DNA from 3 places in the Devosia lucknowensis genome. Region 3 is predicted to be linked to each of the others. Evidence: predicted binding sites of a transcription regulator. Region 3 holds the regulator's gene; each other region holds the start of a gene.
The links. The regulator PhoB, encoded in region 3, activates phosphate uptake and scavenging genes when phosphate is short. The targets are predictions, from matches to a motif close to TGTCATNNANCTGTCAT.
Positions count from the first base shown of each region.

Region 1: the regulator PhoB is predicted to act here: its motif matches at 5,167-5,183, upstream of CCK88_RS08420 (esterase-like activity of phytase family protein).
Region 2: the regulator PhoB is predicted to act here: its motif matches at 2,224-2,240, upstream of ugpB (sn-glycerol-3-phosphate ABC transporter substrate-binding protein UgpB).

Region 1 covers NZ_FXWK01000001.1:1,705,411-1,712,672, forward strand. The annotation lists gene CCK88_RS08415 (AsmA family protein) at 1-2,814, opposite strand, end outside; gene CCK88_RS08420 (esterase-like activity of phytase family protein) at 2,953-5,112, opposite strand; gene CCK88_RS08425 (ATP-dependent helicase) at 5,315-7,262, shown strand, end outside.
Region 2 covers NZ_FXWK01000001.1:995,556-1,002,817, forward strand. The annotation lists gene CCK88_RS04700 (ribonuclease J) at 1-742, shown strand, start outside; tRNA gene CCK88_RS04705 (tRNA-Leu) at 895-979, shown strand; gene CCK88_RS04710 (nitroreductase/quinone reductase family protein) at 1,078-1,497, opposite strand; gene CCK88_RS04715 (hypothetical protein) at 1,570-1,962, opposite strand; partial or broken gene CCK88_RS18925 (GFA family protein) at 2,008-2,106, opposite strand; gene ugpB (sn-glycerol-3-phosphate ABC transporter substrate-binding protein UgpB) at 2,442-3,767, shown strand; gene ugpA (sn-glycerol-3-phosphate ABC transporter permease UgpA) at 3,855-4,739, shown strand; gene ugpE (sn-glycerol-3-phosphate ABC transporter permease UgpE) at 4,742-5,590, shown strand; gene CCK88_RS04735 (sn-glycerol-3-phosphate import ATP-binding protein UgpC) at 5,596-6,639, shown strand; gene CCK88_RS04740 (MmcQ/YjbR family DNA-binding protein) at 6,935-7,262, opposite strand, start outside.
Region 3 covers NZ_FXWK01000001.1:1,826,325-1,833,586, reverse strand. The annotation lists gene CCK88_RS08970 (ABC transporter substrate-binding protein) at 1-188, opposite strand, end outside; gene CCK88_RS08965 (ABC transporter ATP-binding protein) at 209-1,003, opposite strand; cobalamin riboswitch at 1,114-1,327, opposite strand; gene CCK88_RS08960 (alpha/beta hydrolase) at 1,444-2,346, opposite strand; gene CCK88_RS08955 (alpha/beta fold hydrolase) at 2,720-3,532, shown strand; gene phoB (phosphate regulon transcriptional regulator PhoB) at 3,567-4,268, opposite strand; gene phoU (phosphate signaling complex protein PhoU) at 4,443-5,153, opposite strand; gene pstB (phosphate ABC transporter ATP-binding protein PstB) at 5,180-5,962, opposite strand; gene pstA (phosphate ABC transporter permease PstA) at 6,028-7,262, opposite strand, start outside.

The sequences.
Region 1 (7,262 bases), 120 kb from region 3:
CGAAAGCCCCTGCGCCAGGAGGCCCGGCGCAATGGCTCCGAGATCGACTCCGGAAACCGTCGCCTGACCGGAGACCGTCCGATCGGTCAACGGTCCCGCGCAGCACAGGTCGACGGTCAGGTCGAGCGAGCCGCCGCCCACGGCTGCGCCGAGCCCCTTTATCGAGACACTTTCGGGACCCCATACATAGTTGAACGTGGTCTCGCCGGAGACAGTGCGTCCCCCCAGAGATATCGATGGCGCGGTGATCGTGATGTCGCCGCGCGATGGACGAGCGATGTCGCTGGCCGCCAATGGACCCTCGGGCCAAACGGCGCCCACTGCACCAATGAATGCACTTTCGCCAAAAAGGGCACCTGCGAGGCCAGCGAGCTCCAGACCGTCCGCGTCGATCGCTCCGCTGAAACTGGGCATCTGCCCGCTCCGCTGCATTGCAATGCGGCCGCCAAAACCGGTATCGCCGGCGACGCCGGAAATGCCGTCGAGCGCGAGGCTCCGCAGTCCTTCGAACTGAAGGGCCGCCGTCGCTTCGAGGCCCGGCAGGCTGGAGCCGCCGACGCCGGCCAGGGTCGCAATGGCCGAGCCATCGTCGAGAAGCACTTCGAGCGTGCCTTCGCCCGCGATTTCGCCCGAACCGGAAAGGCGTAGGCCACCGGCATAGCTGATCGATTGGCTGCCCTGGCTCAATGCCACGCGGCCTTCGAAGCCATCGGTTCCGCTGCCTTCGGCAAACAGGCTGGCCAGCAGACTGCCTTCGCCATCCGCAAATGCCACGCTGTCCCAGCCGAACTGGCTCAGCGCCGCCGCACTGTCCTGCGCTTCGAGGGAGCCAACCAGACGCAGATCCTCCACCGCGAGGGCGGGCAGACCACCGGCCATTTCCGCGCGCAGGTCGAGCCGCGCCGCGCCGACATCACCGCCCGCAGTGAGCACCTGCCCCTCCCCGCCATCGACGTCGGAGAGAATGAACTGCAGGCTGAACGGAAGCGCCCTGGCAATGGCCTGCTGCCATCCGAAGGGTATGCCCGCCATCTCATAGATCACACCGAGCCCGGGCGCGTCCGGATCGGCGACACCGAGATCCCCCGAACCCGTCACCCAGGGCTGGGCAAGAGTTCCGGAAATGCGGGCCGTGGTATTGAGCATCACCCCGCCCCAGTCGCTCGCGGCAAGCCGGGAGAACCGGACAGCCGACGGAGACCATTGCGCCTCGGCGACGAGATCCTGCGCGGGCAGCCCCATCACGTCGACCCGCCCGGCCGTGATCGAGAAACTGCCATCGGGAAAGCTGATGGCAAAATTCGCGTCGCCGGTAACATCGGGAACGAGCGCCTCGAGCGCCTGGGTGCGAAGGGTATCGAGTTGGCCCAACGTCAGCACGGTATCGAGGCGAGGCTCCGCTCCGAACCCTATGCGCAATTCCAGGCCATGCTCCTGCCCGTCAAGCGTCAGCCGTCCGTTGCTCAGCCCGAACGCATCGCCGGCCAGCATCAGCCGTCCGGTGAGCGAGCCTTGCATGTTGAACAGCGGATTGTTCTCGACCGGTCGTTTCCAGACCTGCGACAGCGCTTCGAGCCGTCGCGACACGACGCTGACATCCCCGACGAAACCAGCAACGCCGCCGTCATTGGAGGCGGTGCCTGAAAAGCGCATTTCCGTCTCGCCCGGCAATCGCGCCACCGCCTGTTCCACAGTCCAGGTTGCGCCATCCGTGGTGGCGTCCACCCGCACTTCCCGCAGGGCGAAACCACGCAGGCCGACTTCCGCGAGGTCGATGCCCAGCCTTCCCTCGATGGGCGGCAGCGGCGGCGCAGGGATTTCCAAGAGCAGCCGAACGAACTCGTAGGGCTGTTCCGCGGCCACTTCGCTGGCATCTCGAGGCGGCAGGGAGAACACGCCACCCGACACGACTGCATCGAAGCTGGGGCGGACACCCAGGCGAATGCTGGCCGCGCCCGTGAGGCGCATGCCGGCCCGGTTCTGGTCGGGATTGAGCGTATAGCCGGACAACACGACGCGGTCGGTATTGATCGTCACTTCGCTTTCGAGCAGCAGGTCGCCCCTGATATCGTCGGCCGCATCGGCCTGGGGCGGCGCCTGGCGATAGGCCATCGTACCGGCAAAGCGCGGTGCCGCGCCCGGCGAAAGAGTACCATCGAGCGTCAGCGAATACGCGCCCAGCGCCTCGCGGAGGAAGCTCGATACCCGCGTATTTCCGTCGCCATCGACCGCGGCGGAATTGAACCGAAGGTCGTACCGCGTCTCGCCGTAATTGCCCGCGCCCTGAAACTGAAAGGGTCCGGACAGGCTCGACAGCCGCAAGTCACCGTCGACACGGTCCAGCACATAAGTTTCAGCCGATCGGAGGTCCTCCAGCCGGAGGCTGCCATTGGCTATGCCGGCATGGCCGAGCGCAACGCCGGCTCCCGCGCCGCTCAGATCGACGCCGCTGCTCAGAAGACCATTTTCATCGATTGTGAGATTGACGACCGGCCGCTCGAGGCTGAGCGCGGTGACATTGTAGATGTCGCGCAGGAAATCCATGAGCACGAATTCGGCCTCGACCGCGCCGACGGTGGCGGCGGGCGATTCAGCATCGCCCACGACCACATCGGTAAAGGCGAGCCGTGGACTGGGCAGGAGCGAGAAGGAGATATCGCCCCGAATCGTCACATCGGCGCCCAGCACGCCGCTGGCCAGGACTTCCATGCGATCCCGATAATCGCCCCAGGTGATGAAGCGCGGAACAAGAAATGCGCCGGCCAGCACAACGATGGCGAAGATGCCGACCACGATATAGATGCGATTGAGCACTGTGCCTGTTCTGTCCCGGCTGAAACCGGTGTGAGTGTAGGCAGTTGGCGGGCGTGCGCAAGCCGCCTCAGGTCCTTTTGAGCACAGGAAAACGGCCGGGCAGATGCCCGGCCGCCGTCAAGGTCAAGGGAGGTGACCTTAGAGTGCGCCGATGGACCAGAACATGGTCTCCCCCGAGGCGTCGTCCACACCGTCATTGTCGGTAATGGCATAGCCCACGCCGTCGGCGTCGATGGCGAAGCTCTCGACCTTGTCGAGCACGTAGCCGTTCGTGGCCGCGAGGTCCGGAATGAAGTCGCGGACCAGTTCCTTGCTGACGACAGGAAGCGCGGAGCCGAGTTCGGCGGACACCAGATCGGTCAGCGGGACGCGGTAGAGCGCCTTGAGTGCTGCCTTGTCGCCGATCTGGTTGTCGCGCTCGACGATGTAGGCGAAATCGCCATGGATGGTGATTTCCGAGAGCCCGACCCAGGCGCCTTCGGCAGGGGTTTCGAGCGGATAGGCCACCGCACCCCAGGTGGCGGATGCCGGCTTGTAGGCGAGCAGTTTGACCTGGCCCACCGGATCGTCTCCCCACTCGCGCTGGATGGCGACCCACAGCGTTTCATCATCGCCTTCGCCGGTGCGCGCGATCCCTTCGGCGCCGAAGCGCTTTTCGCCGCCCAACACTGCTGCCGGGAAAGGCACTTCCGCCTGGATCGCGCCATCGGCATCGACATGGTAGAGCGCGTGCGGCACGAGCTTGGCGCTGTCGCCTTCCGAGGCCAGCCAGAAGCCGCCTTCACCATCGAGCGTGATGCCCTCGACATCGAGCTTCTGGGCGGCATCGCCGTTGCGGGTGATGACGGTCTTCTTGATGATGCGCGCCGGCATTGCCGTGGCATCGATCGTGTAGATGGCCGGCTGGGCATGGAACACGCTGTCGCTGACGGCATAGAGCAAGCCGGACTGTTCGGCATCGGCCACCGCGCCGGAAATCGCGGCCCAGCCGATCGGACGGCCGTCTGCATCGAGATCGGACACCAGCTGGGGATAGCTGGCCTCGCCGTCGGTCATTTCGTAGACCATCACGTGGCTGCCGACGCCGCCATCTTCGCGCAGATCCGCCTCATTGGCGGTGGCGATGAGATTGCGCGCGGGAATGGCGACCACGCCCTCGGGCGAGATGCCTGACGGCAGCGCCTGCACGAATTCGGGATCGGCGCCGGTATCCTTGTAAACCGCGATCAGCGACGAGCGCTCTTCGGCGACGAAGATATACTGCGTGTCGCCGAAGGTCGCGACTTCCAGGCCTTCCGGCTCCACGCCCTTCTTGTTGCGGTGCTCGGGATAGTGGCCAAGTGTTGCGGCGGTATGATCGAGTTCGTTGCCGCTGTCGAACAGCACTTCGCCGGTGCGCGACAGGATGGAAAATCCGCGCGAGCCGCCGTTCCAGTCGCCTTCGTTGGCGATGACGATGCGATCGGCGTCGAGCCACTTCACCGAATCCGGCTCGCGCGGCACGTCGGACATGCTGCCCTCGAAACGCAGGGCGCCATCGCGCTTGGTATCGACATCGGAGACCGAGGCGGTGCCGGCGGAGAAACGGCCGGTGACTTCGGCTGTCTTGCCATCGATGACGACGATGGTGTTGTTTTCCTGAAGCGTCAGGGCGATTTCGTCGTTGTCGTTGAAATCGACGAATTCGGGCTCGGGGTCTTCGCCGAAAACATCCGCAAGCCCGGTGACATCGACAGTCTTAAGAGTGGCCGCCTCGACATCGAAAATGACCAGGAAGCCGGCAGGCATCTGCGGCAGGCCGCCATCGCCGAGCTCCTCGTCGCGTTCGTTCTCGATGGCGATGGCGATCAACGTACCGTCCTTGTTGCGCGCAACGGAGTCCGGTTGCCCGCCGAGCGCGTGTTCGGCGTCCACCGACTGCGTCGCGATGTCGACGATCACCAGCTTGCCGGAGGGGGCGGTGTAACTTTCGGACGTGTTGACGCCCACATAGGCCTTGTCGCCGATGATCGCCACCGATGTCGGTTCGCCCTCGAGCGGCAGATAGCCGGCAGGCTTGGGCGCGCCGGGCTCGGTAATGTCGACAAAGCCGATGCCGCCGCCCGGGCTGTCCGAGTAGATCAGCGTCATGCCGTCTTCGCTGGCGGTGATGATCTCGGACGAGGTGGCTTCGGCGTCAGGCGCATTGAGCGCGACCGGAAAGCTGGCGATGCGATTGAATGATTCCGCGGCGTGGGCGCCGGCGGTGGAGAGCAGCAGGGCTGCGCTCAGGGCTACGAGACGCTTTTGGGCAAGCATGATGGGTCCCCAGGAACGATGCGGAGCCCATTAGGCATGTGCCGAAACAGATCGATGACACTGCCGTGACAATGCCGTGACAGTCCGGACTTCTATACAGGAGCGGCCACGCGCCCTATATTGCGCAAAAGAACAAAATGAGATTCATCAAGGTCCGGCGCCCTCGCCCCACGTGGCCCGCACCCTTGGAACACAAAGCAGCATGACTGAACCCGTACCCGCATATCGCCCTATGGGTGGGCCCATCACAAGCCAACTACAGCGGCAGGGCAAGTACTCCGCGAAAGTGGACTATCTAGCTGGGCTAAATCCAGAGCAGCGTGAAGCAGTTCTGGCGACCGATGGTCCACTGCTCGTGCTCGCTGGTGCAGGAACAGGGAAGACAAGGGTTCTCATCACTAGAATTGCCCACATCCTGCTCGAAAGCAGAGCGCAGCCATGGGAAATTCTCGCGGTGACGTTCACCAACAAAGCAGCGCGCGAGATGAAGGTTCGGATTGACTCGTTTGTTAAGCCGCTCCCTGAGCTACAGTGGATGGGCACCTTCCACTCCATGTCGGCAAAAATCCTGCGCAAGCATGCCGAACTCGTCGACCTCAAATCCACTTTCACCATTCTCGATACCGACGACCAGATCCGGCTGATCAAGCAGCTGCTGGCCGCGGAAAACATCGACGAAAAACGCTGGCCGGCCCGACAGTTCGCTGGCATGCTCGACGCCTGGAAGAACCGCGGATTGCAGCCCAAGGACGTGCCCGCAGCCGACAGCAGCTACTACGCCAATGGCAAGGGTGGCAGGCTCTACCACGACTATCAGGCGCGCCTGAAGGCGCTCAATGCCGCCGATTTCGGTGACCTGCTGCTCGAATGCATCCGTCTGTTCCGCGAGAACCCGGATGTGCTGGCCGAGTACCATCGCAAGTTCAAGTACATGCTGGTGGACGAGTATCAGGACAGCAACACCGCCCAGTATCTGTGGCTGCGTTTGCTCGCGCAGGGCAAGCCCGCCGCGGAAGCCAACATCTGCGTGGTGGGTGACGACGACCAGTCCATCTATGGCTGGCGCGGCGCCGAGGTGGACAACATCCTGCGCTTCGAAACGGACTTCCCCGGCGCCAAGGTCATCAAGCTGGAGCGCAACTATCGCTCCACCGCCAACATCCTCAAAGCAGCCTCGACACTGATCGCCTTCAACGAAGGGCGGCTCGGCAAGACCCTGTTCACCGATGTCGCCGATGGCGGCGATCTGGTCTCCTTCACGCAGGTCTACGACTCCGAGGAAGAAGCGCGCACCATCGGCGAGGAAATCGAGCAGTTTCAGCGACAGGGCGAACCGCTCAATTCCATGGCCATCCTCGTCCGCGCCTCGTTCCAGATGCGCGAATTCGAAGAGCGTTTCATCACGCTCGGCCTCAACTATCGCGTCGTCGGCGGCCCCCGCTTCTACGAACGCAAGGAAATCCGCGACGCCCTGGCCTATCTGCGGCTGGTGGCGCAACCGGCCGACGACCTCGCCTTCGAGCGCATCGTCAACGTCCCCAAGCGCGGCATCGGCGACTCCACCGTCAAGATGCTGATGGAAACCGCGCGCGGCATGAAAGTGCCGCTCCTGGCAGCGACGCGCATGCTGGTCGAAACCGAGGAACTCAAGCCCAAGCAGCGCACGACGCTGCGGGCACTGATCGCCCAGTTCGACGACTGGGCCTGGCGCAGCGAAAGCCTCAAGCCCTATCAGCTGGTCGAAAACATCCTGGAAGAAAGCGGCTATACCGACATGCTCGAGGCCGAGAAATCCGTCGAGAGCCAAGGGCGCAAGGAAAACCTCAAGGAACTCAGCCGCTCCATGGAGGAATTCGACACGCTCGGCGGCTTTCTCGAACACATTGCCCTGGTGATGGACCGGGACAGCGCCGACGCCAGCGACGCCGTGACCATCATGACCCTCCACTCGGCCAAGGGCTTGGAATACGACACCGTATTCCTGCCGGGTTGGGAGGATGGGACGTTCCCCAGTCAGCGATCCATGGACGAAAGCGGTCGCGCCGGGCTCGAGGAAGAGCGGCGGCTGGGCTATGTCGGGATAACCCGTGGACGCAAGCGGGTCCGCATCTCGGCCGCGCAGAACCGGCGCATCCATGGCCTCTGGCAAT
Region 2 (7,262 bases), 830 kb from region 3:
TGCCGCCATTGCCCGTATCGCCCGTGGCGAACACCCCGTGATCGATCTCAATGCCGGCGACAGGATGATTTTCTCGTCCTGGGCTATCCCGGGCAATGAGCGTGAAGTCATCGATATCCAGAACCTTCTCATTGATCGCGGTATCGAGGTCATCACGGCCGGCGATGCCCTGGTGCATGTCACCGGCCATCCGCGTCGTGGCGAGCTGCAGAAGCTCTATTCCTGGGTCAAGCCCCAGGTTCTGGTGCCCGTCCACGGCGAAGCCATGCACCTTCAGGCCCATGCCCGGCTCGGTCGCGACTCGGGAATTCCCAATGTCTGCGAAGCCCGCAACGGCGACATGGTGCGCCTGTTCCCCGAGCCGATGGCTCACCCCGCCGAAGTGCGCACCGGCGAGCTGTATCTCGATGGACTCGTACTCTGCACGCCCGAGGAATCGGGGGTCAAGGGCCGGCGGCGCCTGTCGTTCGGCGGCATGATCATCGTCAGCCTCTGCGTCAATGGCGGCGGCCAGGTGGTCTCCGGGCCCGATATGATGATCGAGGGCCTTCCCGAAACGGACGACGAGTCGGTCTCCGATCTTATCGAGGACACCATCGCCGGTGTCATTAAGTCCATGCCGGCCAAGCGCCGCAGTGACACCGAGGTCCTCAATTCCGCGCTGTTCAAGGCCATCCGCAACGAAGTGAACGCGTTCTGGGGCAGGAAGCCCAACGTCTCGATCTTCGTGCACCGGGTCTAGCACGGCGCCGCGCCACCCGGAATTTTCCGGGATGGCGCAGACATGTCCACAGGCAGGCTAAAAATCCCGATTATCTGCTTGTGGTTATGAAAGACGTTTGCTACATCCCCACTCGCTTCGGGGCTCTGGCGCCGAAGCTTCTACCACACAGTGCGGTCGTGGCGGAATTGGTAGACGCGCAGCGTTGAGGTCGCTGTGCCGCGAGGCGTGGAAGTTCGAGTCTTCTCGACCGCACCAGTCACTCCGGTGACGAAACAAAAAGCTGCCGCAAGGCGGCTTTTTTGTTGTCTGCGCTTTGGGCCGCGGGCCTGTCCGACCCGCGACCACCGTGCCCCTCACGCAGGTGTCAGTTCGAACACCGGGATGGTCCGGCTCGTCTTCTTTTCGTATTCCGCGAACTGCGGATAAAGCCCGGCCTGATGAGCGTAGATGCGGTCGCGCTCTTCGCCCTCGACGACCCGGGCCGCCACCGGCACGCGCCGAATCGTCGTGCCGTCACCCACGGAGATCGCCGCGTCCGAGTTCGCCACGAGGTTATGAAACCAGTCCGGATTGTGCTCGTCCCCGCCCTTGGACGCGAAGATGTAGTACGGGCCGTCCCCCTCGCGCAGATACATCAGCGGCAGGGTGCGCTCGATGCCGGATTTGGCGCCCACCGAATGCAGCAGTAGCACCGGCGCATTCTTGAAATAGCCGCCGGGCTTCCCCTTGGTGGCGTTGAAGTCGGCAATCACCTGGGCATTGAAGTCGGACATGGAACTGTCTCCTTGTGCAAGCGAGTATGTCACACCCGATATGGGAGCCGCTTTGAGATCCAACAATCGGCTCTACGCAGCAAACTTTCGCGTCACCGCAATCTTGGGCACCTTGAACCCCATGGCGATCCACGCTGCGAGCAGCTTTGCGTAGAAGCCCGCCGTAGTCATGGCGCCAGCGGGCAATGATGCGTCGAGCGTCGTGCCCTCGTCCACGTCACCCGTCTGCGTACGGATCTGCATCGGCGGGCGCTTATCCTCCGGCCACAGGCTGGCGAACAAGCTCACCCAGTGTCCGCCCGAAAATTCGGTAAAAACCGGCGTGCTGCAGCATGTCGTCAGCACCCGACGAGTGGGCGAAGTTTCCGATAGTCGAAATTCGGCAAGGCTGTCGGTTCCGTCGGGAAAGCCGACCATGTCTTTCCGGTACAGCACATAGGGCACGCCGCCGCTCGCGCTTGTCATGGCTCTCGCAATGGGCACGGATGCCAGGCGTCGTGCCGCTTCCCGACACGACCGGCAGTGGCATTCCGCCGTGATGAATGGCTTTCCGGTCACCTCCACATGAAACTGGCCGCATGCGCATGTGAGCGTGTTTCTGGTGGTCATCGTGGATTGGTCTCCTCGGCAAATCGTGTCGCTGAAGCGACGGGTGGTCAATGCTGTTTTCGACACCCGCTCGAGGGTCGGGGCGAAAAATGCGCCCGCATGCCGGAACTTTTGGAGTGTCACAGGTTCGTCACCGAACCTTCAAGTGAACGTCAAGCAAGCTCACTAGACGGGGCGGGCAGGTCGAGGGCCCCTGGGGGCGGGCGGTCTGTGCGCCGCAGCTTTCGGATATTTTCGATCGCTTTCGACCCTTTGGCGGGCGCTCATAAAAAACACGGTCTGGCAGGACTTGGGCGGCCCCCTCGGGGCGCGCACCAAGCCGTTGGGAGACAAGCATGAAGACTCTGAATCGCGTGGGCCTCGTCGCCCTTTCGCTGGCCCTTTCCACCTCGGTCGCGCTTGCGCAAACCGAGGTCACCTGGTGGCACGCCATGGGTGGCGAGCTCGGCACCAAGCTTGAAGAAGTGGCTGCCGGCTTCAATGCATCGCAGTCCGACTATGTCGTGACCCCGGTGTTCAAGGGCTCCTATGCCGAAACCCTCACCGCTGCCATTGCAGCGTTTCGCGCCAACGAGCAGCCGGCCATCGTCCAGGTGTTCGAAGTTGGTACCGGCACGATGATGGCAGCCAAGGGCGCCGTCTATCCGGTCTACCAGCTGATGGCCGACAACAATCAGCCATGGGATCCGGCGAGCTTCCTTGCGCCCGTCACCGGCTACTACTCGGATCCCGAGGGCAACATTCTTTCGCTTCCATTCAACTCGTCCACGCCGATCATGTACTACAACAAGGACGTGTTCGAAGCGGCCGGTCTTGATCCCGAAGTCGCGCCGAAGACATGGGCCGAAGTCGAGAAGTTCTCGAGGCAGATCGTCGACTCCGGCGCCGCTTCCTGTGGCCTGACCACGGCCTGGGTCAGCTGGATCCAGACTGAAAACCTCTCCGCCCTGCACGATCTGCCCTATGGCACGCTGCAGAACGGCTTCGGTGGCCTCGGCACCGAATTCACCTTCAATGGTGAACTGCAGGCGCGTCACTGGGGCAACCTCGCTCAGTGGAGCAAGGATGGCCTGTTCAAGTACGGTGGTCCGGCCGGTGGTGCCGACGCTGCGCCGCTCTTCTATTCGGGTGAATGCGCCATCTTCATGAATTCTTCGGCTGGACGTGCCGGCGTCATCGCCAATGCCACCGGCTTCGAAGTCGGCTTCGCGCCGCTTCCCTACTATGACGACGTCATCGCCGAACCCAAGAATTCGATCATCGGCGGCGCCACCCTTTGGGTGCTCAACGGCAAGTCGCCTGAGGAATATGCTGGCGCCGCGGCCTTCTTCAACTACCTCAGCCAGCCTGAAGTCCAGGCCGACTGGCACCAGTTCACTGGATACCTGCCGATTACCAATGCTGCCTTCGAGCTTGGCCAGGAGCAGGGATACTATGCGGAGAACCCCGGTTCCGACATCGCCATCGAGCAGATCACGCGCGGCACACCCTCGGAAAATTCCAAGGGCATCCGCTTCGGCAACCTGACCCAGGTCCGCGACGTGATCGACCAGGAATTCGAAGCTGTCCTCGGTGGCCAGAAGAGCGCCCAGGAAGCCCTCGACTCCGCCGTTGCCCGCGGCAACGAGATCCTGCGCGAATTCGAAACCGCCAACCAGTAATCCCTGATCGACGGGCCCCGGAGTACATCTCCGGGGCTTGTTGCCGTTTTCCGCCGCAGCGCTGCGTCTGCGCGTCGAGGACTTTTCATGCAGACCAAGCGCACCATCTTCCCCAACAAGGGCTTGCCCTATTTGTTGCTGCTGCCGCAGCTGGCCATCACCCTCGTCTTCTTCATTTGGCCGGCACTGCAGGCGGCGAAGTCTTCATTCGAGCGCGAGGATCCCTTCGGTTTCCGTACGACCTTCATTTGGTTCGGCAACTACACCAAGTTGCTGGCCGATCCGATGTATCTCAACTCGCTCTGGCGCACCCTCGTTTTCGCCCTGCTGGTGACCGTCATCGCCATGAGCGTCTCGCTGGTTCTCGCCGTCGCCGTGAACCGCCTGATCCGCAGCGGCCGTGTCTACACCACCATGCTGGTCTGGCCCTACGCCGTGGCCCCCGTCGTTGCAGGCATTCTGTGGTGGTTCATGTTCAATCCCTCCATCGGCATCCTGTCCTATGTTTTGCGCCAGCTTGGCATTGAGTGGAACCACCGCGTCAATGCCGATCAGGCCATGATCCTCATCGTGCTCGCTGCCAGCTGGAAGCAGATTTCCTACAACTTCCTGTTCTTCCTCGCCGGGTTGCAGGCGGTTCCGGCCTCGCTGAGCGAAGCCGCTGCCATCGACGGGGCAGGGCCCATGAAGCGCTTTTTCACGATCGTGCTGCCGCTTTTGTCCCCGACCACTTTTTTCCTTCTCATCGTCAACATCAACTACGCCATGTTCGATACGTTCGGCATTATTGATGCCACCACTTCGGGTGGCCCCAACCAGTCCACCAACATCCTCGTCTACAAGGTCTACGCCGATGGCTTTTTGGGCCTCAACATCGGTTCGTCGGCAGCCCAGTCCGTCCTGCTCATGCTGATCGTCATCGTCCTGACCGTCGTGCAGTTCCGCTATGTCGAACGGCGGGTGGAGTACTGACCATGGTCGAAAACCGTCCCTGGCTGAACATCCTCACCCATATTGTCCTCATCGTCGGCGTCGCCGTCATAGCCTTCCCGGTCTACCTGGCCGTTATCGCCTCGACACATGACGGTGGCGCCTTCCTTCGCGGCGTCGTCCCGCTGCTGCCTGGCCCGCATTTCCTCGACAACTACGGCCAGATGCTGAGCCAGGGCATGTCGACGTCGGGCGCTCCGCCCTTGACGCTGATGCTGGCCAACTCGCTCCTCATGGCCATCCTCATCGCAGTGGCCAAGATCGCTATTTCGATCACCTCGGCCTATGCGATCGTCTACTTCCGCTTCCCATTCCGCACGCTGGCCTTTTGGATCATCTTCATCACCCTGATGCTGCCGGTCGAGGTGCGCATCATCCCGACGTTCAAGGTCGTGTCTGATCTGGGCCTGCTCAATTCCTATGCCGGTCTCACCATCCCGCTGATCGCATCGGCAACCGCCACGTTTCTGTTTCGCCAGTTTTTCCTTACGGTCCCTGACGAGCTCATGGAGGCCGCGCGCGTCGACGGGGCAGGGCCGATGAAATTCTTCCGCGATATCCTTCTGCCCCTCTCGCGGACCAATATCGCGGCGCTCTTCGTCATCCTCTTCATCTACGGGTGGATGCAGTACCTCTGGCCCATGCTCGTCACCACCGACCCCAAATTCTACACCGTCGTTATGGGTATCAAGCGCATGGCCGCCGTGGCCGACAGCGATCCGCAGTGGAATCTCGTCATGGCGGCCGTGGTCATGGCCATGCTGCCCCCCATCCTCGTGATCATCTTCATGCAGCGCCTGTTCGTCAAAGGCCTGGTCGAAACGGAGAAATAAAAACAATGGCAAGCATCGACATCACGGGCGTACGCAAGGTCTATCCCGGCAACGTCACCGCCATCCACGCGCTCGATCTCTCCATCGCCGATGGCGAACTCGTTGTCCTCGTCGGCCCCTCGGGCTGCGGCAAGTCCACGCTCCTGCGCATGATCGCCGGTCTCGAAACCATTTCCGACGGCACGATCGCCATCGGTGGCTCGGTGGTCAACCAGAAGGAGCCGGCCGAGCGCGACATCGCCATGGTCTTCCAGAACTACGCGCTCTATCCGCATATGAGCGTGCGCCAGAACCTCGAATACGGCCTCAGGAACCGGGGGACGCCACCCGCCGAGATCGATCGTCGCGTAACCGAGGCTGCACGCATTCTGGAGATCACGCCCTTTCTCGATCGCAAGCCCCGCCAGCTTTCGGGCGGCCAGCGCCAGCGCGTGGCCATGGGTCGCGCCATCGTCCGCCAACCCAAGGCCTTCCTGTTCGATGAGCCGCTCTCCAATCTCGATGCCAAGCTGCGCGGACAGATGCGCATCGAAATCCGGCGGCTGCAGCGATCGCTGAAGACGACCAGCGTGTATGTGACGCATGATCAGCTTGAGGCCATGACCCTGGCCGACCGGCTGGTGGTGATGAATGGTGGCCGCATCGAGCAGGTCGGCAAACCGATAGAGCTTTACGACCGGCCGGCGTCCCTGTTCGTTGCCGGCTTCATCGGCTCGCCGCCCATGAACCTCATCCCGGTCGAGCGGCTCGCCGCCATTGCGGGCACGTCTATGCCACAGCTCTCCGCCGGCACCGACATCGTCGGCATCCGCCCGGATCGCATCCTCTTGGCCGGGGACCAGGGGATCGCTCTCTCGGGCACGGTCGAGCTCATCGAACCCGTGGGTGGCGAGAGCCATTTCTACGTCCGCGTCGATGGCCTCGCCCAGTCGCTGATCCTGGTCCAGCAAGGCCATGCCAGCATCGCCGAAAGCGATCGCATCGCTTTCGTCCTCCCGCATGAGGCGCTGCACGCCTTCGATCGCGAAAGCGGCCTGCGGGTGGAGTAGGCGCGGCTCTTCTACTGGAAGACATTGAACGCCCCGGCGACCATGAGCAGCAGGATCACGAAACTCACGATCCTTTGGAAATAGAACCACAGCGAGAGATAAGGCCCCAGGCCCTCGTGACTGCCAAAGGCAGGCAAAGGCCTGCCATGCGGCCTCGGCCGCCAAACATCGTCATCGCTCGCCCCGCCAACGTCACATGATTGCTTGGGCGATATCTGGAAATGCGGATATATGTTTCGTCACTGCAGTAAAGCGACGTTGGCGCGTGGTGGTGGCCGCAGATAAATTTCGTTGATTATATCGGGCGCTTCAGTTTTTCCGGCGCCTTGAATGACCACGCGTCATGCAGGCGGAGCGACAGTTCTTCGTCGCTGATGCGGTCGAGGCGGATCAGCATCGCGTCGTGGCCGACATAATGATCAGTCTCGAAATAGAGATCGGGCGAAATCTCCATCAGCAGCACCTTCTGGTCGCTCGGGCATTGCAGCACGGCGGTCGTCGCATCGATGAGGCGGATGAAGGCGACATCGCCAACTTTAAGCGCCGGCGTGCCGTAGCTCGTCGATCTTTCCACCTCCGCCAGCGCCCGTGTTTCGGCCAGGCGCACCAGGCGGTCGAATGCG
Region 3 (7,262 bases):
GCCATGTGACCGGTGAGATCGAGCGCCAGCATCATCTCGGTCAAATTGACGTCGTTGGAAATGGCGCGCTGTGGCGCCGCATCGAAAGTGACCTCGCGATCACAGCTCTGGACGGTGACAGGAAAGGTGGAGGCGAAAGCCGGACTGGCGAAAATCGATAGCGCGGCGAGAGCGGATAGGCGACGCATGTTTGGCTCCTGTTGAACGATCAATCGAGGTGGAAGGAAAAGCGCGGCTGCCCGGTGGTGGGGTGACGATCCACAACGGTGCCCACGGAAAAGGTGGCGCGGATGGCATCGGGCGTGAGGACATCGAGCGGGGCGCCCAGGGCGACCTGCCGGCCACGCTCGAGCACGAGGACCGCATCGGCATGGGCGCTGGCCAGCGCCAGATCGTGCAGCGAGACCACCACGGTGGCTGGCAGGCGGGAAAGGAGAGCCAGGACTTCGAGCTGGTGGCGAATGTCGAGATGATTGGTAGGCTCGTCGAGGATCAGCAGATCTGGCCGCTGGACAAGAGCCCGCGCGATCATGACGCGCTGTTTTTCGCCGCCAGAAAGAGTTGCGAAGTCGCGACCGGCGAGATGGGCCAGTTCCATGAGGTCGAGCGCCTGCTCGACCGGTTCATAATCGTGGCCACCGCCGCCGGGCTGATGCGGGATAAGGCCAAGCTCGACGATTTCGGCGACCGAAAGGGCAAAATCGGAGGCACCTTCCTGCAGGACGGTGGCGACGCGGCGCGCACAATCGCGCGGAGAGAGTTGCCAGATATCGGTTTCGTCGAGCCGCACATGCCCGGAGGAGGGGCGATGATAGCGATAGAGGCAGCGCAGGAGGCTGGATTTGCCGGCGCCGTTGGGACCAACGACGGCCAGCATTTGTCCTGGCGCGACTGAAAAGGACAGATCCTCGACGATGGATGCATGACCCGATGGTCCCCAGGCGAGGGACGAGACCGTGAGCTTGGCAGGGCGTTGGCTGGAAAGGCGATCAGGCAAGGTCACGGCGCATACCCACAGACATGGGGTATCCGCCGGGCAAACCGATCAGCTTCAGACTCGCAATGAAAATAGTCGCGTCTGCCATCGTCTTCCCCTTGGCTCACCCCGGCCAGGTCTCAGTACAGTCGACGGCAGGTCTCCTGGCTTGCGGGTCACAGCGCTTCCGAACCTTCCCGGCCGAGGCCAGTGGCATTGACGGAAGAACTCACCGCTCACAGTTGCGGGGGCAGCCACGGTCTTGCGCCCTGATGGGTACGTCGCACCGTGTTCCCTTTTAATCCCCCTTGGGTGTTGCCCGCGGGGAAACCAAACGACGGGTGGGTTATGGGCGAGGGGCGTGGGGGAAGTCAATGGGGACTGGCCGACCGATGGGTAGACCGTTCGCAAAAAGCCTTCCGGCCCCATGCCGGATGGGCAGGGGCCGGAAAACGACGACGCGGAGATCAGTCCTTGAGCGTGCGGGTGAAGAAATCAACGAGAGCGTCGGTGACCTCGGGAACACTGGTCATCTGTTCAAAATCGTGGCCCACGCCATCGACCACGACCAGCGTGGCATCGACGCCGCCGGCCTCGAGGGCCGCATAGAGGCGTTCGCTTGAACTGAGCGGAACAACCTGATCTTCGGTGCCCTGAATGACGATAACGGGCGGGCTGTCCTCGCCGATATGCGTTTCCGGGAAGGCTTCGCGGACAGCTTCGGCATTGGCCTTGTCGTGCACGGAAAGGCCCATATGCATGCTGGCAAGATCATAGCCAGGCTCGCCAGTCTCGCCGAAGTAGGCGGCCGGGTAAAAGGTGGCGATGGCCTGGACTTCCGAGGAAACATCGGAGAGACGCTCATCCACATAGTCTGGATCATTGCCGGTCAGGCCGGCCATCAGCGCGAGGTGACCGCCCGCGGATGGGCCGAAGACAGCGATGTTATCGGCATCGAGATTGTAAAGGTCCGCATTGGCGCGGAGGTAGCGCACGGCCGCCTTCACATCCTTCTGCGGCTCGGGGAACTTGGCTTCGCCGATGCCTCGGTAGTCGATGGTCGCGACGGCAAAGCCGGCCTCGGCAAAACGGACGAGCTGCGGGATCAGGCGTTCGCGCTCGACGGCGCGCCAGCCGCTTCCCGTAATGAAAACGATGACAGGCGCGGGCTCGGCGGAGGTTGGGCGGATCAGATCGAGATACAGCTCATTGCGCATGAGGCCGAGGGCGGATGTCGAATACTGGATATCGGAATAGAGCTCGACACCGCTGAACTGAACCTGCGTTGCGTCGATGTTGACCGTTTCCGCCACGGAAACAGAGGTCGCAAGGGCGGCAAGAGCCGCGCCCAAAAGCGTGCGCTTCAGCATTTGATTTCTCCTCAAAACTGCGGGCCTGGACGTGGTCTCTATGGTCCCGCGCCGGACCTGAGCAGAAGCGCTCAATGGTGCCAGCCGCCACAAGCAAGCAGAGGGCAGGACTTGTTGTCAACAATTGAAGATGCAAAAACTTTTTGCAACTCAAGTCATACTTTTGAATTTATCGTTCTTATTCAGTGGCTAAAGAAGAATCGACGCTGGGCATTCCAGCGGGACTTGTAACCAAAATTTACAACTAATGGGTGTCGATGGGCCGGATCCGAGTCGCGAGCGGAAGGCAACATTTCCGTCATTCCGGAACGGTGGAGTCGTGGCGCCGTTCTGGTGGGGAGATTTCGTTCTTACGCCAAAAAGGAGAGCATCCATGGCGACCCAATCGATCGGCCTGCACACTGAAGACACCGGCGGCAGCGGCCGCGCCGTTATCCTGATCCATGGCTGGCCGCTTTCAGGCAAGGCTTGGGAGCATCAGGTGCAGGCGCTGGCCGGGGCCGGTTTTCGCGTCATCACCTATGACCGGCGCGGGTTCGGTCAATCGGACAAGCCCGAGAGCGGGTTCGATTATTCGACGCTGGCGAATGACGTGGCAGACATCATCGAGGCCAAGGCCCTCACCGACGTGTCGCTGGTGGGCTTTTCGATGGGCGGGGGCGAAGTCGCCCGCTATGTCGCCGAGCATGGCGAGAGCAAGCTGCATTCGGTCGTCTTCGCGGCGGCAGTGCCGCCCTACATGATGAAGACGCCTGATAACCCCGATGGTCCGCTGACCAAGGAAAAGGCCGACGAGATGGAGGCGGGGATCAAGGCGGACCGCACCGCCTTCTTCGACCAGTTCACCAAGGACTTCTTTTCGGCCAACGGCGTGCTCAAGGTGAGCGAGGACGAGCGGCAAAAAGCGATCGCGCTTTGCCACCAGTCGGACCAGACCGCCGCGCTGGGCTGCATGGCATCGTTCGGCACGACCGATTTCCGCGATGATCTCAAGGCGATCACGGTGCCGACGCTGGTGATCCATGGCGATGCCGACGGGATCGTGCCGGTGGAAGGATCAGGCGCGCGCACGCATGCCGCCATCCCGGGCAGCGAGATGGTCGTGGTGCTTGGGGCGCCGCACGGCTTCAATGTGAGCCATGCCGAGGAATTCAACCGGCACCTGATCGCGTTTCTGCGCAAATAACAGAAAGGGCCCGCTTCGGCGGGCCCTGCTATTTTCAGGCGACGGCGGCGAAGCGCTCGTCGAAGGCGTAGCCTGCGCCGCGCACAGTGCGGATCGGATCGGACTCCTTGCCCCGGTTAATGGCGCGTCGAAGGCGGCCGATATGGACGTCGACGGTGCGCTCGTCGACATAGACGTCGTTGCCCCAGACGCCATCGAGCAGTTGTTCACGCGAATAGACACGGCCCGGGTGGCGCATGAGATATTCGAGCAGCCTATATTCGGTGGGGCCAAGGTGGACGTCCCTGTTGGCGCGGCGGACGCGGTGGGTGGTGCGATCGAGCTCAAGATCGCCGACCTTGAGGGCGGCGGTGACGAGGTTGGGGTTGGCGCGGCGCAGGAGCGCATGAATGCGCGCCAGCAGTTCGGGCACCGAGAAGGGTTTCACCACGTAGTCGTCGGCGCCGGTGGAGAGGCCGCGTACGCGCTCCTCTTCCTCGCCGCGGGCGGTGAGCATGATGATCGGGACGCGGGCGGTTTCCTCGCGGGCGCGCAAGCGGCGGCAGAGCTCGATGCCCGAGATTTCGGGCAGCATCCAATCGAGCAGGATCAGATCGGGCAGTTTTTCGGCGATGGCCTGCTGGGCTTCGTCGCCGCTTTCAGCCGTGACCACGCGAAAACCCTCGGCTTCGAGGTTGTAGCGCAGGAGGATGGCGATATCGCCTTCGTCTTCAACGACGAGAATGGTGGCGGGCATAATGGCGTGCTCCGTCGATCGGACTGACCGAGGTCGCCCGAGAGTTCTGAATTCTTGGCTTTATCCCCACCTCACCTCTCCCTGAAGGAGGGGAGACGGGGAGCGGCGTTCGGACTAAGGCCTCCTCACCCGGCGCGGTGCGCCGACCTCTCCCCAGGGGGAGAGGCAAGGCAATCACGCCTTGATCTGCTGGCGCTGCAGCTGCTGGACGTCGCTCGTCAGCTGCTTGCCGGTGGCCAGATAATAGGCGCGTTCGGCGATATTGGTGGCGTGGTCACCGATGCGCTCGAGGTTCTTGGCGCAGAACAGGAGATGCGTGCAGGTGGTGATGTTGCGCGGATCTTCGAGCATGTAGGTCAGGAGTTCGCGGAACAGCGAGGTGTGCATGGCATCGACCTCGTCATCGCGGTTGCAGACCTCGACCGAAGCGGCCGCTTCGCGGTTGGCATAGGCGTCGAGTGCGTCCTTGACCTGACGCGAGACCAGGGCTGTCATGTTCTTGACGCCGTTGTAGAAGGTCGGCTGCAGGTTGATGCCCTCGAGCTTCAATGAGCGGCGGGCAAGCTGCTTGGCCATGTCGCCAATGCGTTCGAGATCGTTGGCGACGTGGATGGCGGTGATGATGGCGCGCAGATCGCTGGCCATGGGCTGGCGACGGGCGATCATGGAGACGGCCATCTCATCGATCTGGCGCTGCATGTCGTCGATGCGCTGGTCGGCGATGATGGTCACGTCGGCCAGCTCGCGATCGAGCCGGAGGAGTGCACGGGTGCCGTTCTCGATGGCGACTTCGACCTGACCGCCCATTTCGGCGATGGCCTGGGCAAGGGCGGCGAGTTCTTCGTTGTACGACGTGACGATGTGGTCGGTGCCGGTATTGGGCATGGTAATGGTCCTCCGTCGCCCGGCGATCAGCCGATGCGGCCCATGATGTAGTCCTGGGTCTGCTTGTTCACCGGATTGGTGAAGATGTCCTCGGTGTCGCCCTGCTCGATGAGGTTGCCCAGGTGGAAGAACGCGGTCTTCTGCGAGACGCGGGCGGCCTGCTGCATGGAGTGGGTCACGATGACGATGGTGTAGTTTTCGCGCAGCTCGTCGATCAGTTCCTCGATGATGGCGGTGGCGATCGGATCGAGGGCCGAGCAGGGCTCGTCCATGAGGATGACTTCAGGGCCGACGGCGATGGCGCGAGCAATGCAAAGACGCTGCTGCTGGCCGCCCGAGAGGCCGGTGCCGGGTTCGCTGAGGCGATCCTTCACTTCCTCGAACAGACCGGCCTTGCGCAGCGAGGAAATCACGATCTCGTCGAGATCGGCCTTGTTGCGGGCGAGGCCGTGGATGCGCGGGCCATAGGCGACGTTGTCGTAGATGGACTTGGGGAAGGGATTGGGCTTCTGGAAGACCATGCCGACCCGGGCGCGCAGTTCGACCACGTCGAGGTCGTTGGCGTAGATGTCCTGGCCGTCGAGCGCGATCTTGCCGCCGACCTTGGCGCCTTCGATGGTGTCGTTCATGCGATTGATGCAGCGCAGGAACGTCGACTTGCCGCAGCCCGAGGGCCCGATGAAGGCGGTGACGGCGCGATCGGGGATGTCGATCGAGATGCCGTGCAGGGCCTGCTTGGCGCCGTAGTGAACGGTGACGTCACGGGCGGTGAGGCGGATCGGATGGTCCATCATTTCGGCGGGGTTCATGGTCTGGTCCAGAGTCTTGGAGGTCACTTTAACCTTGCCGGCAAGAACGTCCATTTGATGTCTCCTTAAGCACGCTTCTCAAGACGCGACCGCAGGAAGATGGCGACGGCGTTGAGCGTAATCATGAAGGCCAGCAGCACCATGATAGCAGCAGATGTGCGTGGCTCGAAGAAGTTGCGGTTTTCATTGGCCTGCCAGAGGTAGATCTGGACGGGCAGGGCGGTTGCCTGATCGACCGGGGTGGCTGGCACGGCGGCGACGAAGGCATTCATGCCGATGAGCAGCAGCGGTGCGGTTTCGCCCAAGGCCTGCGCCACGCCGATGATGGTGGCGGTGAGAATCGAGGGGAAGGTGACCGGCAGCACGTGGTGGAACACCATCTGCGTCTTGGATGCACCCATGCCCAGGGCCGCCTGACGCAGGGCCGGAGAGACGCCCTTGAGAGCGGCGCGGGTGGCAATGATGATGGTGGGCAAGGTCATGAGGGTCAGGACCAGACCACCGGCCAGCGGCGCCGAGAGCGGCAGCCGGAACCAGTTGATGAACACGGCCGCGCCCAGAAGGCCGAAGACGATGGACGGCACGGCGGCGAGATTGTTGATGTTGACCTCGATGAGATCGGTCAGACGCGACTTGGGCGCGAACTCCTCGAGGTAGATGGCGCTGCCGACGCCGATCGGGACGGCCAGGACGACGACGATCAGCATCATCCAGAGCGAGCCCATGAGGGCGCCGAGGAGGCCGGCCGCGGCGGGAGCCGAGCGGCTGTCCACGTTGGTGAACAGCGACCAGGCGAAGCCCTGGGTGATGGTGCCGTTGGCCTCGAAGGTATCGATCAGAGCACGAGCCGGGGCGGAGAGCTGCTGCTGGGTATCGCCCAGCTCGCGGTTGATGTTGCCCTTGACCCAGTTGTCGGCGTTGGCGGACGCCAGAAGCTCAACGGTGGCCGTGCGGCCCAGAAGGCTCGGGTCGCGGACGAAGAGCTCGCGGACGCGGTGACGGGCGTCGGTTTCGGTGACGGTGAGGATCTGGCGGCTGTCGATTTCGAACCCGGCAGGCGCTGCGGCGCGCAGGGCCTGCTCGACGACCGTGTTCCAGTTCAGCATCGCCACCTGACGTTCCCAGGCGAGACGCGCCGCACGGAAATCGGCATCGGACTGACCTGCGGCCCGTTCGGGCGCCGGATCGACCTTGAGCACTTCCGGATCGAACGAGACTTCGAGGCGGATGTTGGACTGGGTGAAGGCGGGGATGCCCTTGCGCAGCACGTCCGTGAACAGCAGGGCCACGAAGCCGAGTG